DNA from 2 places in the Thalassotalea coralli genome. Region 1 is predicted to be linked to the other one. Evidence: predicted binding sites of a transcription regulator. Region 1 holds the regulator's gene; the other holds the start of a gene.
What was found. Region 1 encodes sigma-54, which starts transcription at its own class of promoters, with help from an activator protein. Its sites were predicted from a motif close to GTTGGCACGNNNNTNGNNT; they were not measured.
Positions count from the first base shown of each region.

Region 2: a site for sigma-54 is predicted at 5,141-5,159, ahead of fliE (flagellar hook-basal body complex protein FliE). Genes of this name have one in related genera too.

Region 1 is NZ_JBVVBK010000007.1:285,381-293,391, reverse strand. It holds gene ACOB80_RS17925 (KpsF/GutQ family sugar-phosphate isomerase) at 1-701, shown strand, start outside; gene kdsC (3-deoxy-manno-octulosonate-8-phosphatase KdsC) at 701-1,249, shown strand; gene lptC (LPS export ABC transporter periplasmic protein LptC) at 1,246-1,812, shown strand; gene lptA (lipopolysaccharide transport periplasmic protein LptA) at 1,778-2,302, shown strand; gene lptB (LPS export ABC transporter ATP-binding protein) at 2,299-3,027, shown strand; gene ACOB80_RS17900 (RNA polymerase factor sigma-54) at 3,088-4,587, shown strand; gene hpf (ribosome hibernation promoting factor) at 4,612-4,899, shown strand; gene ptsN (PTS IIA-like nitrogen regulatory protein PtsN) at 4,911-5,366, shown strand; gene rapZ (RNase adapter RapZ) at 5,382-6,236, shown strand; gene ACOB80_RS17880 (HPr family phosphocarrier protein) at 6,251-6,523, shown strand; gene mgtE (magnesium transporter) at 6,807-8,011, shown strand, end outside.
Region 2 is NZ_JBVVBK010000001.1:342,221-350,231, reverse strand. It holds gene fliI (flagellar protein export ATPase FliI) at 1-1,020, opposite strand, end outside; gene fliH (flagellar assembly protein FliH) at 1,048-1,845, opposite strand; gene fliG (flagellar motor switch protein FliG) at 1,910-2,959, opposite strand; gene fliF (flagellar basal-body MS-ring/collar protein FliF) at 2,952-4,676, opposite strand; gene fliE (flagellar hook-basal body complex protein FliE) at 4,731-5,090, opposite strand; gene ACOB80_RS01485 (sigma-54-dependent transcriptional regulator) at 5,338-6,678, opposite strand; gene ACOB80_RS01480 (sensor histidine kinase) at 6,665-7,828, opposite strand; gene ACOB80_RS01475 (sigma-54 dependent transcriptional regulator) at 8,001-8,011, opposite strand, start outside.

The sequences.
Region 1 (8,011 bases):
ATGACATTGTTTTAGCTATTTCTAATTCTGGTGAAACTGGCGAGTTATTATCGATTATCCCCGTGATAAAGCGCATTGGTGCCAAAATGATAGGCATGTCAGGCAATGAAGAGTCGACTTTAGCTAAATTAAGCGATGTCCATATCTGTGTGAAAGTATCACAAGAAGCCTGCCCATTAGGCTTAGCACCAACCTCAAGCACTACCGCAACCTTAGTAATGGGTGATGCACTAGCAGTCGCACTATTAGAAACACGTGGTTTTACTGCCGACGATTTTGCGCTTTCGCACCCAGGTGGCAGTTTAGGTAAAAGGCTCTTACTTCGTTTAGAAGACATCATGCACAAAGGAAACCGCTTACCCGTGGTTAAGCTTGATGTATTAGTAAAAGACGCCCTAGTAGAAATGTCCGAAAAAGGTTTAGGCATGACCGCCATTGTTAACGATGAAAATCAGCTCGTTGGTTTATTCACTGATGGTGACTTACGTCGCGTACTTGACGATAAAACAGATATACATCAAGATGTTATTGAGTCAGTGATGACCAAAAACCCAACAACAGCTTCACCTGAAATGCTAGCAGCTGAAGCGTTGAAAATTATGGAAGATAAGAAAATAAACGGCCTTATTGTCGTAGATAACCAAGGCTACCCGATTGGTGCTATGAATATGCATGACTTGTTAAAGTCAGGGGTAATGTAATGAATACAACACTTTATGGCAGTATTGACGATAGTGTTTATCAGAAATTTTCTCAGATAAAGCTCTTTGTTTGTGACATAGATGGCGTTTTTTCCGACGGTAGAATATATCTAGGTAACGACGGTGAAGAGCTAAAAGCTTTCCACACGAAGGATGGTTATGGCGTAAAAGCGTTAGCAGCAAGTGGCGTTGATTTAGCCGTGATAACCGGCCGAAATTCAAATATTGTCAATACCCGCATGACAGCACTTAATGTTAAACACATTATTCAAGGTAAAGAAGACAAATTACCCGTTCTAAAAGAGTTATTAGCGGCAGAAGGTTTAGCGCCAGAACACGTTGCCTATATTGGTGACGATATGCCAGACTTTGCTTGTATGGATTATGTTGGTTTAAGTATCGCAGTTAATGACGCCCATCCCGCTATTTTGAAAATAGCACATTATGTAACGACAAATAGAGGTGGATTTGGTGCCGTACGTGAAGCCTGTGATATTATGATGCAAAGCCAAAATACGTTATCACAAGCCACCGGCGCTAGTATATGACACGCACTCACGTTCTTTCTTTACTCTTTTTCATCTGCGCTGTAACCATTTACGGCGTTTTTGAATGGTTTGAAAAAGACCTAGAACAAGCAAATAATGAAGACTATGCGATGAACCCGGACTTCGTTGCAGAGCAATTAAGCAGTAAAGCGTTCGCTCAAAGTGGCAAGTTATCTTATAAGATAGATGCACTAAAAATGGAACATTACAGCGAGCTTGCAGTCACATATTTTGAGCTACCTAAATATACTCTGTTCCCAAAAAGTGGTGACAAGCCTTGGGAAATAAGTGCTAAAGAAGGCACATTATTTGGTAATCATCGCGTACAGCTAGAACAAGATGTTTTGTTGGTAGCTACCGACGAAGACAGTATAATTAAAGAAATACACGGAACTGACTTGGAACTGGATCTCAGTACCAACATCATTAGTTCCAAACAGAATATCGAACTTAAGGGCGCCGATTTTGTGATGTATGGCGCAGGACTTATCGTCGATTTAAATACTAAACAAATAACGTTGACGAAACATGATAAAACGAATTATTTCAAACAAGCGCAATAGGTTACTGGCAGTCATTCTTTGTGCGACTTTTTCAGTAAACGGCTTTGCTGCCGATGACGACCTTAAGCAAAAAATACACGTTGACGCATCGCGTTCTGCTGGCGATCTAAAAAATAAAATATTTAGCTACATCGACAATGTCGTCATTACACAAGGCAGCTTAAAAATAAAAGCAGATCTCGTTCAAGTGTTATCAAATCCAGATTCAGAGCCAAAAACCTATATCGCAAAAGGGTCTCCAGCAACCTTCGAGCAAATTTTAGAAGATGGTACGCCTATTTATTTACAAGCCAATGAGATTACTTACGAGCCGGCAAAAAATACTATAGTCATTTCGGGTAATGCAGAATTAAGGCAAGCAGGAAGCATGGTAAAAAGTAGCGTGATTACCTATAACCTTCTAACTGAGCAAGTGCTTGCAGATAGTAAAGACAACGAACGAGTACAAACCACTCTTCAGCCGAAACAACTGGAAAAGCTTAAAAAATGAGTGCAGTGTTAAGTGCTAGCAATCTAGCTAAATCATATAAAGGCCGCCAAGTTGTAAAAAACGTTGGCTTATCTGTTGAAGCCGGGCAAATTGTTGGTTTACTTGGCCCTAACGGCGCTGGCAAAACCACGTCCTTTTACATGATTGTTGGCCTTGTTAACAATGACAAAGGCAAGATCACCTTAGATGGTGAAGACCTTACACTATTGCCTATGCATGAGCGCGCGCGTCGAGGCATTGGCTATCTGCCACAAGAAGCCTCGATTTTTAGAAAGCTAACTGTTTATCAGAACATTATGGCTATCTTAGAAACACGTAAAGATCTGAACGCTATCGAGCGAGAAGAAAAACTCGAACACTTAGTTGAAGAATTTAATATCGGTCACATTACCGAAAACACAGGCATGAGCCTATCTGGCGGTGAGCGTCGTCGCGTAGAAATTGCTCGTGCGTTAGCGGCTGATCCTAAATTTATATTGCTAGATGAACCCTTTGCTGGCGTAGACCCAATTTCTGTCGGTGATATTAAGAAAATTATTCTACACTTAAAGAACAAGGGAATTGGTATTCTAATTACTGACCACAATGTACGTGAAACCCTCGATGTGTGTGAACATGCTTATATCGTCAGTCATGGAGAATTAATCGCTCAAGGGAATGCAGATCAAATTTTAGCGAATCAACAGGTACGAGATGTATATCTTGGAGAGCAATTCACGTTATAGTTGTGATAAGCTGTTAAAAAAACAAAACCAATAACCTTGGAAAGGATAAGAATTAGATAAATGCGCCCTAGTCTTCAACTCCGTATTGGACAACAACTGACTATGACACCTCAGTTGCAACAAGCGATAAAATTGTTGCAGCTGTCAACGTTGGATCTACAACAAGAAATTCAAGAAGCGCTTGAAAGCAATCCTTTATTAGAAGTTGACGAAGCAGCTTCCGCTAACCAAGAATCTCAGCCTGATAATTTAGAACAAGCTTTTTCTGAAACAACGGAAACGCCTACGGCGAATGATGGCTCTGAAGACGCCTCGCCAACCATTGATGAAATCAGCACAACAGAAGCAATGGATAAGTCTGATATTCCAGAAGAGCTGAATATAGACACCACTTGGGATGAAAGTTTCAGTGCAGGCGTATCAAATACAGGTGCCGCTGCTCCTTCAGAAGATTTTGTTTATCAAGGTGAAACCACAGACTCCATTCAAGATCACCTTCGCTGGCAAATGGAATTAACACCATTTACTGAGACCGACGAAGCCATCGCAATGGCAATTATCGACGCTATTGACGATGCCGGTTATTTAACGGTAACCACCGAAGATATTTTAGAATCTCTTGGCTTAGAAGATGTTGAATTGGATGAAGTAGAAGCTGTGCTTAAGCGCATCAACGTATTCGATCCAGTTGGTGTCGGTGCCCGCTCTATTCCTGAGTGTCTAATTATTCAATTAAACCAATTTGATAAAGATACGCCTTGGCTAGAAGAAGCCAAGCTAATCATTGGCGAGCACATTGACTTACTAGGTAACCGTGACTATCGCACCATCATGCGTAAGACACGCTTGAAAGAAGACCAATTACGCGAAATTATTCGTTTGATCCAGTCACTAGATCCTAGACCGGGCGACTCAGTGATCAAACAAGAAGAGCAATACATTATTCCTGATGTATCTGTTGAAAAGAAAAATGGTCGTTGGGTGGTTGAACTAAATCCAGATACTGCGCCTCGCCTTTCAGTAAACCAACAATATGCTTCTATGGCGCGTTCGATGAAAAATTCTAACGATAGCCAATTTATTCGTTCTAATTTGCAAGAAGCCAAATGGTTTATCAAGAGCTTAGAAAGCCGTAACGATACACTATTAAAAGTAAGTAACTGCATTGTTCAGCGCCAACAAGGGTTCTTTGAGCATGGCCCAGAAGCTATGCGCCCAATGGTTCTTAACGACATTGCCGAAGCTGTAGATATGCATGAATCTACGATTTCACGTGTAACCACACAAAAATACATGCACACCCCACGCGGGATATTTGAACTAAAATATTTCTTCTCTAGCCATGTGAGTACGGAAAATGGCGGAGAGTGTTCTTCCACTGCGATCAGAGCTTTAATTAAAAAGCTGGTCGCAGCAGAAGTGCCAGCGAAACCACTGAGCGATAGTAAAATGGCTGAGTTGTTAGCTGAGCAGGGCATAAACGTTGCAAGACGGACCATAGCCAAATATAGAGAGTCTCTAGGCATTCCACCGTCTAATCAGCGTAAAAGTTTACTGTAAACCTTGAAAGAAGGATGAGAGCTTATGCAAATTAATCTTGCTGGACACCATGTAGAAATCACTGAACCTATGCGCGATAGCGTTAATAAAAAGTTTGCAAAGCTTGAGCGACATTTTGATCACATCAACAATGTCTATGTAGTACTTACCGTAGAGAAGCTCAACCAAATTGCGGAAGCAACTGTTCATTTAAACGGTACCGAAGTTCACGCCAAAGCACAGAATGAAGACATGTATGCTTCTATTGATTCTTTAGTGAACAAACTCGATAAACAAATCCTCAAATATAAAGGCAAAATAAGCCAACACTAGTTTCAACTTCAATGAAAATATCCGACATCATGACAGAGAACTGCACTTTATGTGCAGTTCCTGCTACTAGTAAAAAAAGAATCCTAGAAATCATTTGTGAAAAAGCTGCAGAAAATGCAGTTGAAATGAATACCTACACCTTACTTGAAAGTTTAATGCAGCGTGAAAAAATGGGCTCAACGGGTATCGGCAACGGTATTGCCATTCCTCATGGCCGGTTAGCTGATAGTGAAAAAGTGATGTTAGTGGTAGCAACAACTGAACACCCTATTGAATTTGACGCGATAGATAACCGCCCTGTTGATATTTTTGTCGCCTTATTTGTTCCCGAGCAGCAATGTCAGGAACACCTTTCAACATTACAAAGTATCGCAAAATTATTTGGTAATAAAAAAGTCGTCAAACAAGTGCGAAAATGTGACAGCGATAAAGCACTCTTTCAATTTATAACACAAGCCGAACAATAAAAACGGAATTACAACATGAAACTCACCATCGTCAGCGGACGTTCTGGCTCGGGCAAGACAGTAGCCCTTCGTGTACTTGAAGATTTAGGATATTACTGTGTTGATAACATTCCTGTTAACTTGCTACCAGCACTTACGCATACGGTAATCAATGATTACGAAACCGTTGCGGTGAGTTTGGATGTTCGAAATTTACCTGATGACCCGTCTGATGTTTCTGAAATTATCGACTACTTACCAAGCGCAGTAGAATTAAGTATTGTTTACTTAGACGCTGACGATAACGACCTGATAAAACGCTTTAGTGAAACCAGACGTTTGCATCCGCTTATCAAGCAAAACATCGCGTTAGATCAGGCAATTTCTCTTGAGAAAAAGCTATTAGAGCCTATTTCATCACGCGCTAACTTATACATTAATACTAGCCAGTTAACCCCTCACCAGCTTGCTGATCTTATTCGTGAACGTATTTTGGGTAAAACCACTGGCAATATGGTAGTGGTATTTGAATCTTTTGGGTTTAAACATGGTGTGCCGAAAGACGCTGACTTTGTTTTCGACGCTCGCTTCTTACCTAACCCATTTTGGGAAAAAGACTTAAAGCCTTATACCGGACTAGATCAACCTGTAATCGACTTTCTTGCAAGCCAGCCAATTGTCACTAAATTTGTTTGGCAAATTAACAGCTTTATGATGACCTGGTTACCTCACCTAGAGCGCAATAACCGCAGCTATATTACTATTGCTATTGGCTGTACTGGCGGAAAACACAGATCCGTATACATTGCGGAATTACTCACAAATAACCTGAAAAAAGAACGCGCAGACGTGCAAGCTCGACACCGAGACTTAAACGTTGCGTCAACGTAAAGGCTCGTGCATTAATGACCATCTCGAAAGATATCTTAATCACCAATAAACTTGGGCTTCATGCCCGAGCGGCGACTAAGCTTGCTCAACTGTGCCAGCAATTTACGGCAGATATTCAAATCGAGCTAGAAGAAAACACGGCAGATGCTAATAGCGTGATGGGATTAATGTTATTAGCAGGAAGCCAAGGAAAAACAGTAAAAGTTCACGCCAGCGGAAAAGATGCAGAACAAGCGATGTTTGCCATAAACAAGCTTTTTACTGACAATTTCGATGAAGAACAGTAATTTTCAATAACTTTACCATTCCCCTATCCACTAAGTTACGCGGTTAAATTCGCTAGCATCAAGAAAAAAGCTGATAAAACCAGATAGTTGAGATAAACTATTGTAGTTGGTAACGCAGTATTTACTGTTTAACCTGCATTGGTGAACCAGTTATTTTCATCAAGAAAAAATAACGTTTGATAGTAAAAGTGTCACCTTTTTCAAAGATTATTCAATATTCGTGTAGTGATACTGATTGAAGTAGATATTTACCTCAATTGGTATGAAGGCATAGGACAACAAGATGCCGGAATTGTCAGAACAAGATTATAGTCAACAAAAGCTGCAGCAAGTTAACGAAGCACTTGGTAGCGGTATGTTTGTCTATGTGCGCAAGTTAATGCAGAACATGCCTGCATATGACTTGGCACTACTACTCGAATCATCTCCAACGAAAACACGTACCGTACTGTGGCAACTTATCGACCCAGATCATCACGGTGAAGTCCTCGAAGAGCTTAATGAAGAAGTTCGTAAAGGCATCTTAAAAAACATCCGGCCGGAAAAGCTTGCCGAAGTTGCTGAAGGCATGGATGTAGATGACCTCGCAGAAGTATTAAGAACGCTACCTGATAGCGTTTATCGTGAAGTACTTAGCTCCATGGACTCGCAAGACAGGAGTCGCGTAGAGCAGGCACTTGCTTACGAAGAAGATACCGCTGGCGGTATCATGAATACCGATACTATCACTATCCGCCCTGACGTAACGGTGGATGTGGTTTTACGCTATTTAAGATTAAAAGGCGAATTGCCTGAGTCAACTGACTCCTTCTATGTTGTAGACAGAAAAGACCGCTTTATCGGCGCTATTTCACTACAAGCAATTGTCACAGCGAAGCCTGAAACTACAGTTTCAAACCTTATCGATGCCGAAGTTGAAGCTGTCACCGTTGATATGCCTGAGACAGAAGTTGCTCAGCTGTTCGAACGATTTGACTGGTTCTCTGCCCCAGTTATCGATGAAGAAGGCCGCCTAGTAGGTCGTATTACGGTCGATGATATCGTTGATATCATCCGTGAAGAAGCAGAACACTCGATGATGAGTATGGCGGGTCTAGATGACGAAGCCGATACCTTTGCCCCTGTTGTTAAAAGTACACAACAGCGCTCTATCTGGCTGGGTGTAAACTTAATTACCGCTTTATTCGCTGTAGCTGTATCAGCGATGTTCGAAGACATCTTAAGCCAGTTAGCCATTCTGGCGATCTTAAATACCTTAGTGCCAAGTATGGGCGGCGTTGCAGGTAACCAAACACTTACCCTGGTTATTCGTGGTATTGCTTTGGGCCATGTTGGTGAAAGTAACTCGAAAATTTTACTTTATAAAGAACTCGCTATCGGCTTCTTAAATGGCATTATTTGGGCGCTACTGATAGGGCTTGTTGTGGGTATTTGGAAACAAGACGTCACCTTAGGTAGCATCATAGCCTTTGCCATGTTGATGAATAT
Region 2 (8,011 bases), on a different contig from region 1:
CAATACAATGTGGCCATCTAGAATCGCTCTAGCCGCATCAGCGATAGGATCTTGCAAATCGTCACCTTCAGTTAAAACGGTGAAGAACGCAGTAATAGAACCTTGCCCATCACCACCATTACCTGCTCTTTCCACCAATTGAGGAAGCTTAGAAAATACTGAAGGTGGGTAGCCTTTAGTTGCAGGTGGTTCACCAACGGCTAGGGCAATTTCACGTTGTGCCTGGGCGTAACGAGTAATAGAGTCGATAAGTAATAAAACATTTAGCCCTTGGTCACGAAAATATTCGGCAATTTGCACCGCAGTTTCACAACCTTTTAAGCGCATTAGCGGCGAACAGTCGGCAGGTGCTGCGACGACAACAGATCTCGCTCGCCCTTGTTCACCTAAAATCTCGTCAATAAACTCTTTAACTTCTCGACCACGTTCACCTACTAAGCCTACAACAATAACGTCAGCCGTAGTTCCGCGTGTCATCATACCCAATAGCACACTTTTACCGACACCAGAACCAGCAAATAGTCCCATTCGCTGGCCTTGGCCAACGGTAATAAAGCTATTTATTGCACGCACGCCCACATCAAGAGGCTGACTGATTGCGCGCCTAGCAAGAGGGTTTATTGGCTTGGCGTCTCTCACATAACCTTCTGCTGGTTTAATAGGACCTAAACCGTCTAGTGGTTTACCCACGCCATCAACAACTCGACCGAGTAAATCCATCGACAGAGGTAGTCGTGATTTAGTCGATAACGGTAATACGCGGGCACCAGGTAACACACCTTGCAGGCTTTGCTCTGGCATTAAAAAGGTAATGTCTTTAGAGAAGCCAACCACTTCAGCGATAAGATCACCTTGTGCTGTTTCAACTAAACACTGGCTTCCTACTGGGGCTTTGACACCAACCGCTTCTAGCGTTAAACCGACAACGCGAACTAAACGGCCAGCAACCGACAATGAATGAGGGTGCACAAATTGTTGGCTGTTATTAAGTCGTTGAGTTATACGTTGAACGTCTATCATCAAAAAATTGACACTTTGGCTTACTGCTTATTGATGTAAAGCCTGTTGCAAGAAAGATTCCAACACATCGTTAATACGGGATTTTATTGATAGATCTATATTTGAAGTACTGTTTTCTATTTGGCAACTACCACGTGCTAGTTGAGGTGCGGGTAGTAAACGCCAGCCCTGCTCTTGGATATGCTCTTCGCCAAATTGCTGAGAAACCAGTTGAATGTCTTCAGGATGAAGTAAGATTTGTGTTTGCGGCTCTTTACTCGGTAAAGCTTTCATTCCCTCGCTAATGGCAGACAATAATATATCAGGGTTTGTTTTTGCTTCGTGGTGGGTAATTGCCTGTGTAAGTTGCGCTACTAATGTGATTAACTCTTGCTCTACTTGGTTTTCAACCACGTTTAACGGCTGAAACAACTGCTCATTGAGCTGTTGCCACTGACTAGCAAGTTCGGCTATTTGTGTTTGGCCTTCTTCTAGCCCTTGCGCTAGTCCTTGCTCGTGTCCTTTAGTCGTTCCGTCCTCAAATCCGGCTTTTTGACCTTCATCAAAACCTGCGCTAAATCCTTCTTCTTTGCCTTGGTTAAAGCCTTCTTGATATGCCGCTTGACGAATTTCTTCAATCTCTTCTGCCGTAAGCGGTTGAACCTCTTCTTCCACTTCTTCCGGCGCTTCATAGCGCCATGTCGGCTTTTTTCCTAAGGCGTTAGTCTTTTGCTGGTCTTCCGGGATCACTTGTTCAACAGACGGCAGCGACCAAACATCTGTCGATTCAGCTTGTTCGGGCTTGATTACTTTTTTCTGCAAATTTGCATTGGTAAAATTTTTCATCGTCTACTAACTGCTATTAAGTGTGCTGTTGAACTATATTTTGAAAAAGCTCTTAAACTCTAGATTATAAGAACTCATCACCACCGCCTGCGCCACCAAGCATAATTTCACCTGCGTCAGATAAGCGTCGAGCAATTGATAAAATTTCTTTCTGTGCAGCTTCCACTTCACTAATACGGACAGGTCCCATAGCTTCTAGGTCGTCAGCCATCATTTCAGCAGCACGTTTAGACATATTAGACATGATCTTATCTTTGAGCGCATCATCAGCACCTTTAATGGCTTTCATTAATGCGTCTTGTTGCACTTCACGCAAGATTGCCTGTATGCCTCGGTCGTCTACATCAGCTAAGTTTTCAAATACAAACATCAGATCTTGGATTTGTTGGCTCATTTCTTCATCGTGCTCACGAATCGAATCCATCAACATGCCTTCAATGTTGGTATCTAAGTAGTTCATGATGTCAGCTGCCGCTTTCAAGCCGCCCATTTTCGCTGCTTGCGCACCGGCTTGACCCGCGAATTGTTTCTCCATAATTTCATTCAACTCTTGTAATGCCGCCGGTTGAACTTCCTCAAGGTTAGCGATACGCATCATTAAGTCTAGGCGTGTTTTCTCTGCAAACTGACCTAAGATTTCTGCTGATTGTTCAGGCTCTAAGTAAGACAATACAATTGTTTGAATTTGAGGATGCTCGTTTCGAATAATGTTGGCAACTTGCTTTGAGTCCATCCATTTCAACGAATCTAAACCTTTAGCACCGCCACCCATAACGATTTGATCAATCAGGTTGCCCGCTTTATCTTCACCTAAGGCTGCTGTTAACGCTTTACGAACAAACTCTTCACTTTGGAAACCTATGGTACTGAAGTTTTGAATTTCATTGATAAACAGCTTGTGAACGGCGGTGATTTTCTCTTGAGTAAAATCTTCCATTGCCGCCATTACCATGCCCACTTGCTGCACTTGTTTTGGCTCTAAGTGTTTTAGGATTTGCGCTGCATCTTCTTCCGATAAGCTCAGTAACAAAATAGCGGCTTTTTCGGCACCATCTAACTTGTCTACGTCAAACCCTGCTGGGACTGGCGCTAGTTCTTGTGTTTCATCACTCATCTTCGTTCAACCAACTTTTAACTACTTGAGAAGACAGTTCTGGTTCATTAGCAACTAATGCGCGAACTGCCTTAAGAATGTCTTCATCACGGTGTAAATCAGGTAATTGTAAGCTACCGTCAGCAGCAAACCCTACCGCTCCCGCATCAAAGTCTGATGTTAGCATATCCATGGTCTCATCACCTAGATCAACGTGTGAATCTAGAGACTTTTCACCATAATCTTGCGGCTCTTGCTCAGGGTAAATTAAGCGTTTCAGCATTGGACGAACTACAGCTAGTATCAAGATGATAATAACTAAAGCACCCATAGAAAGTTTCAAAATTTTGAAGAACCATGCTTCTTGATAAAAAGGCAATAATTCAGCTTCTTCCATTTCCATGCGTGAAAACGGTAAGGTCACAACTTCTAATGTGTCACCACGTTGAATATTAAAGCCGATACTGCCTTGTAATAATCGGCGGATATTTGCTAATTCTTGCTCAGAGCGAGGATTCGTTGTTGTTTCACCTTCTGCATTAGCAGACGATAAATAGTCTAACGCCACCGAAACACTGATTCTGCGAATAACGCCCGTTTGTTGTTTGGTGTAGCTGATTGACTCATCAAGTTCAAAGTTTTTCGTTGACTCTGAATGCTTGCGACTCGGCATAGATTGCTTTTGGCCTGTGCCAACCGCGTTTTCAGGAATATTAGAATCTAGTGGCGGTTGATTGGTCAATGCACCAGGAATACCGCCGATGCTACCACCAATCGACGTATCTTCAACTTTCATTTCACTACGAAGAGCAGGTAAATCTGGGTTGAAACGACGTTGTGTTTCTTCGGTATTAGTAAAGTCCATCGTAACATCAACCTGGGCAGTATAGTTGCCTAAACCAACCACAGGGATCATGATGCTATCAATTTTTTCCATGTATTCTTGTTCGCGCTTTTGCTCGATTTCAAATTCTTTACGAGAGCGAGAAGAGATAGAGTCTTGAGAGCCCGAATTTAGAAGACGACCATTTTGATCCGTCACTGTAACGCGATTTGGGTCTAAGCTTTGTACGGCAGAAGCAACAATATCAACAATTGAATCAACTTCTTCTTCCGAAAGTAAGCGACCTTTTCTTAGCGTAAGTACCACAGTAGCAGACGGTGACTTTTCACGTTTAGCAAACACGTTGTCGCGAGGAATCGCTAATAATACACGTGCGCGACTTACCGTTTGTAATTCTTCAATCGTGCGAGCAAGCTGCTGTTCACGAGAATGCTTTAAACGCTCTCGCTCTAAACGCTGACTTACACCAAAGCCCATGTCTTGCATGATAATTTCTTCACCAGCTGAAGGCTCGTCAGTTAACCCTTCTCTTGCTAACAATAACTTAATGTCTTGGTATTGATCTGCTGGTACAGAAATAGTGTTATTTTCTTGTTTGTAGTCCTTGATACCATTGGCATCAAGAAAATCCATGGTTTTAATTAACTGATCAGTTGGAAGCTTAGCAAGGTAGCGGTACTCAGGCTGGTTAGCCCACATAATAACGAACACAGCAATTGCCAAACAAATCGCTAACGCCATTATCAAAGTAAGTTGACGAAGTACGTCGACATTGCCCATCGCTGCAGCAAAGCCAGACTTCTGCTCCATAATATCATCTGATTTATTGTCAGATGCGACTAGATCTGAACCACCGTCTGCTGTTGCTAGTGCTGTGTTTGTTGTATCTGCCACTGACGTTTCTCCGCTTTACTACTTGTTATTGCGCTATTCTGGTAACTGTGCCGATTAAACTGGCATGCTCATGATTTCTTTGTACGCTTCGACAAACTTGTTTCTAACTTCTACCGTCGCTTCAAAAGCGATACTGGCTTTAGAAGCCGTAATCATGGTGTCGGCCAACGAAACGCTGCGGTCACCCATTTCAAATCGGGTACGCATTTCGCCAGCTTCAGATTGCACATCATTCACTTTATCAACAGCTTGTTTTAGTAAACTCGCAAAATCTCCAGAAGTAGAGTTAGTTTGAGAAGGCGCAGTAACTTGCTCAAGGCCCTCTAAGTTTGCGATTTTGTTGGTACGATTACCCATAGCCTCAAGTTGCATACTTTGCATTTGGCTATACAGAGAATTGCCTTTGATATCCATGGTTGTCTCACTTGTGTCAATAATTTGAAATCAATTGTTATTAAGTGTTAATGCAACCTTAGTGCCAAAAAGAAAATCCAACTTAAGACACTGATTTAAATTAAAAATAATAGGAATATGGAAGTGATTTCACGTTGTCAATTTATCGACTAGACGTAAAGCAGTATAAAAAGTAGCCGCCAGCTCTGTGTGGAACAAAACAGAGCTGGCAGCACTTAGTGGTAACTATTAAAGCAAATAGTAAAGACTACGCGGGAATTTCGATACCTGAGTCACGCATTTTGGCGATTTTGTAACGTAGGGTTCTTGGGCTTATCCCTAATCGTTCAGCAACATCTTTGCGGCTGCCGTGACAAGCAATTAAGGTATCTAGAATAATTTGATGTTCTTGTAGCTTTAATTCGCTTCCTAATTTGTCTTCGCTGCGCTCTTCTGTAGCGGGTTGCGTAACAATAGCTGTATCAAAGTTTTCAATGAGAAGATCACCCGCGTCAATTTTACCGTCACCATGTAAAATAAGCGCTCGCTGCATAATATTGTCTAACTCACGAACATTACCTGGCCAATCATAAGCGAGCATTTTACTGCGCGCACTCGCGGTAAACTCTGGTACTAACTGCTGTTGCTTAGTGCATACTCTTTCGATTAAATGCTGTGCCAATGGCACAATATCGTCACGTCGTTGTGCTAGTGGTAACCAAGTTAATGGGAATACATTAAGTCGATAATATAAATCTTCACGAAATACGCCGTCAGCTACAGCGTCTTTTAAATCTCTATTACTTGTGGCGATAACACGAACGTCTAACTTAATGGTTTTACGACCAGCAAGGCGTTCAACTTCGCGCTCTTGCAGAACCCGTAAAATTTTAGCCTGCAAGCCTAAATCCATTTCAGTAATTTCATCGAGTAATATGGTGCCGCCTTGGGCTTGCTCAAACTTACCAGGGCATGCTTGGATCGCCCCCGTAAAAGCGCCTTTTTCATAACCAAATAAAGTCGCTTCCAGCATATTTTCAGGAATAGCCGCACAGTTAATCGCAACAAAAGGCTTGTCTGCACGCGCAGATTGGCTATGAATATACTGCGCCAATACTTCTTTACCCGACCCGCTAGGCCCTAAAACCATGACCGACGCTTCTGTTGTGGCGACTTTTTGTGCCAAACGCAATAAGTCTAAACTCTGTGCATCTGCCACCACAGGCTCAAATACATCTTGTTTTTGTACCGGCATGTATTGATTAACCATATTTAATAATACTTCTGGCGCAAAGGGTTTTGCCATATAGTTACTAGCGCCATCTTTCATCGCTTGTACTGCGTCATCAATCGTTCCGTATGCTGTCATCATCAGCACTGGCATTTTCGGGTAACTTGTCTTGATTGATTTAAGTAAATTTAAACCTGACATACCGCCCATTTGCACGTCACTAACAACTAAGTCAACTTTGTGTTCTTTTAGCTGAATTAAAGCCGTTTCTCCAGAATCAGCTTCTATACATTGATGCCCTGCCAGTTGCAAAGTATCAACTAAGGCTTCACGCAATCCGGTATCATCCTCTACCACTAAAATGCTATTTTGTGTCATAGGTATTCTCCTGTGCGTTTAACTGAGTCGCTTGTTCATTTCCATTGCTATTGTTATAGCCATTGAGCAAGGGAAGTGAAAAACAAAAATGAGCGCCTTTAGCTTCAGAGTTATCCGATGCATTTAACAAATGGATTTCCCCTTGATGTGCATTAGCCACTGATTTAACTACCGCTAAACCTAGCCCAGTTCCTTTTGCACGAGAAGTAAAGAAAGGTTCGAATATTTTCTTCGCTGTATCTGTGTCGATACCTGGACCATTATCTTTGACGCTAATAATGGCTTTGTCATTTTGGCAATAACATGAAATATCAATGACTGCTTGCTCAGGTATTACTTCTAAGGCGTTATGAATTAAATTTTGAATAGCACCTGTTAGTGCTGTTTTATTGCCAAGGATCTGACAATCGTCTTGGCATAAATTAAGATTAACCTCGGCACCAGCTTGCTCGATAAGCGCTTCTAAGCCTTGGGTAGAGTCTTCAACAATTTCATTAACCGATAAAGGCGTAACAACTTGCTGCTGACCACTTTTGGCAAACAACAACATATCGTTAACGGTTTGTTCCAAGTCGTGAAGACGAGACATCAACTTGTCTTGGAATGCGTCTCTGGCCTGATTATCTAATTTGTCATTTTTTAAATTGGCGCCGTATAAAATTGCCGCAGATAATGGCGTCCTCACTTGGTGAGCAAGTTTAGAGACCATTTGTCCTAACGAAGATAAACGTTGTAGCTGGCTAAGTTTGTCTTGCAGTAAACGCGTTTCGGTAAGATCGGTGATCATAATGAGCTGACCCGGTTGGTCAACTAGTGCGGTAATTTCTAGCTTAACTCTTCGACCATCTTTTAGTGAGACTTCGTGCCAGTCGTCTGCTCTTGGCTTAAACGAACGGCGAATAACATCAAACCAAGGGTGGCCTAAAATTGGTTCTTCAAGTAGCTTACTGGCAATTTGGTTTATCTTTACCACAATGCCATCGCCATCAAGCATGATCATACCTGTTGGCATCACATCGATGAGCATTTCTAATTGGCTAGATTGTTGGCGAAGTAACTGCAGCTCTCCTTGATAGGATTCTTGAGCTAACTCAGCTTTACCTTGCCCCCCCATCTGTTCAATAAAGGGAAAGACTCCCTGATGAAACATGGATTGAGAGCTTGATTGTTCTGATAACGCAACAGCCATAATGCACCACTTGAATTAAATATTACATTCGAGTTTTGCATTAATTGTGCCAAGTATATTTTTCTTTTATTTTCAGCAACCTAGAAAGGTAAGTCAATTAATTGGCTGCTAGGATCCGATCCTTTTAAAACGATCAGTCAGTTT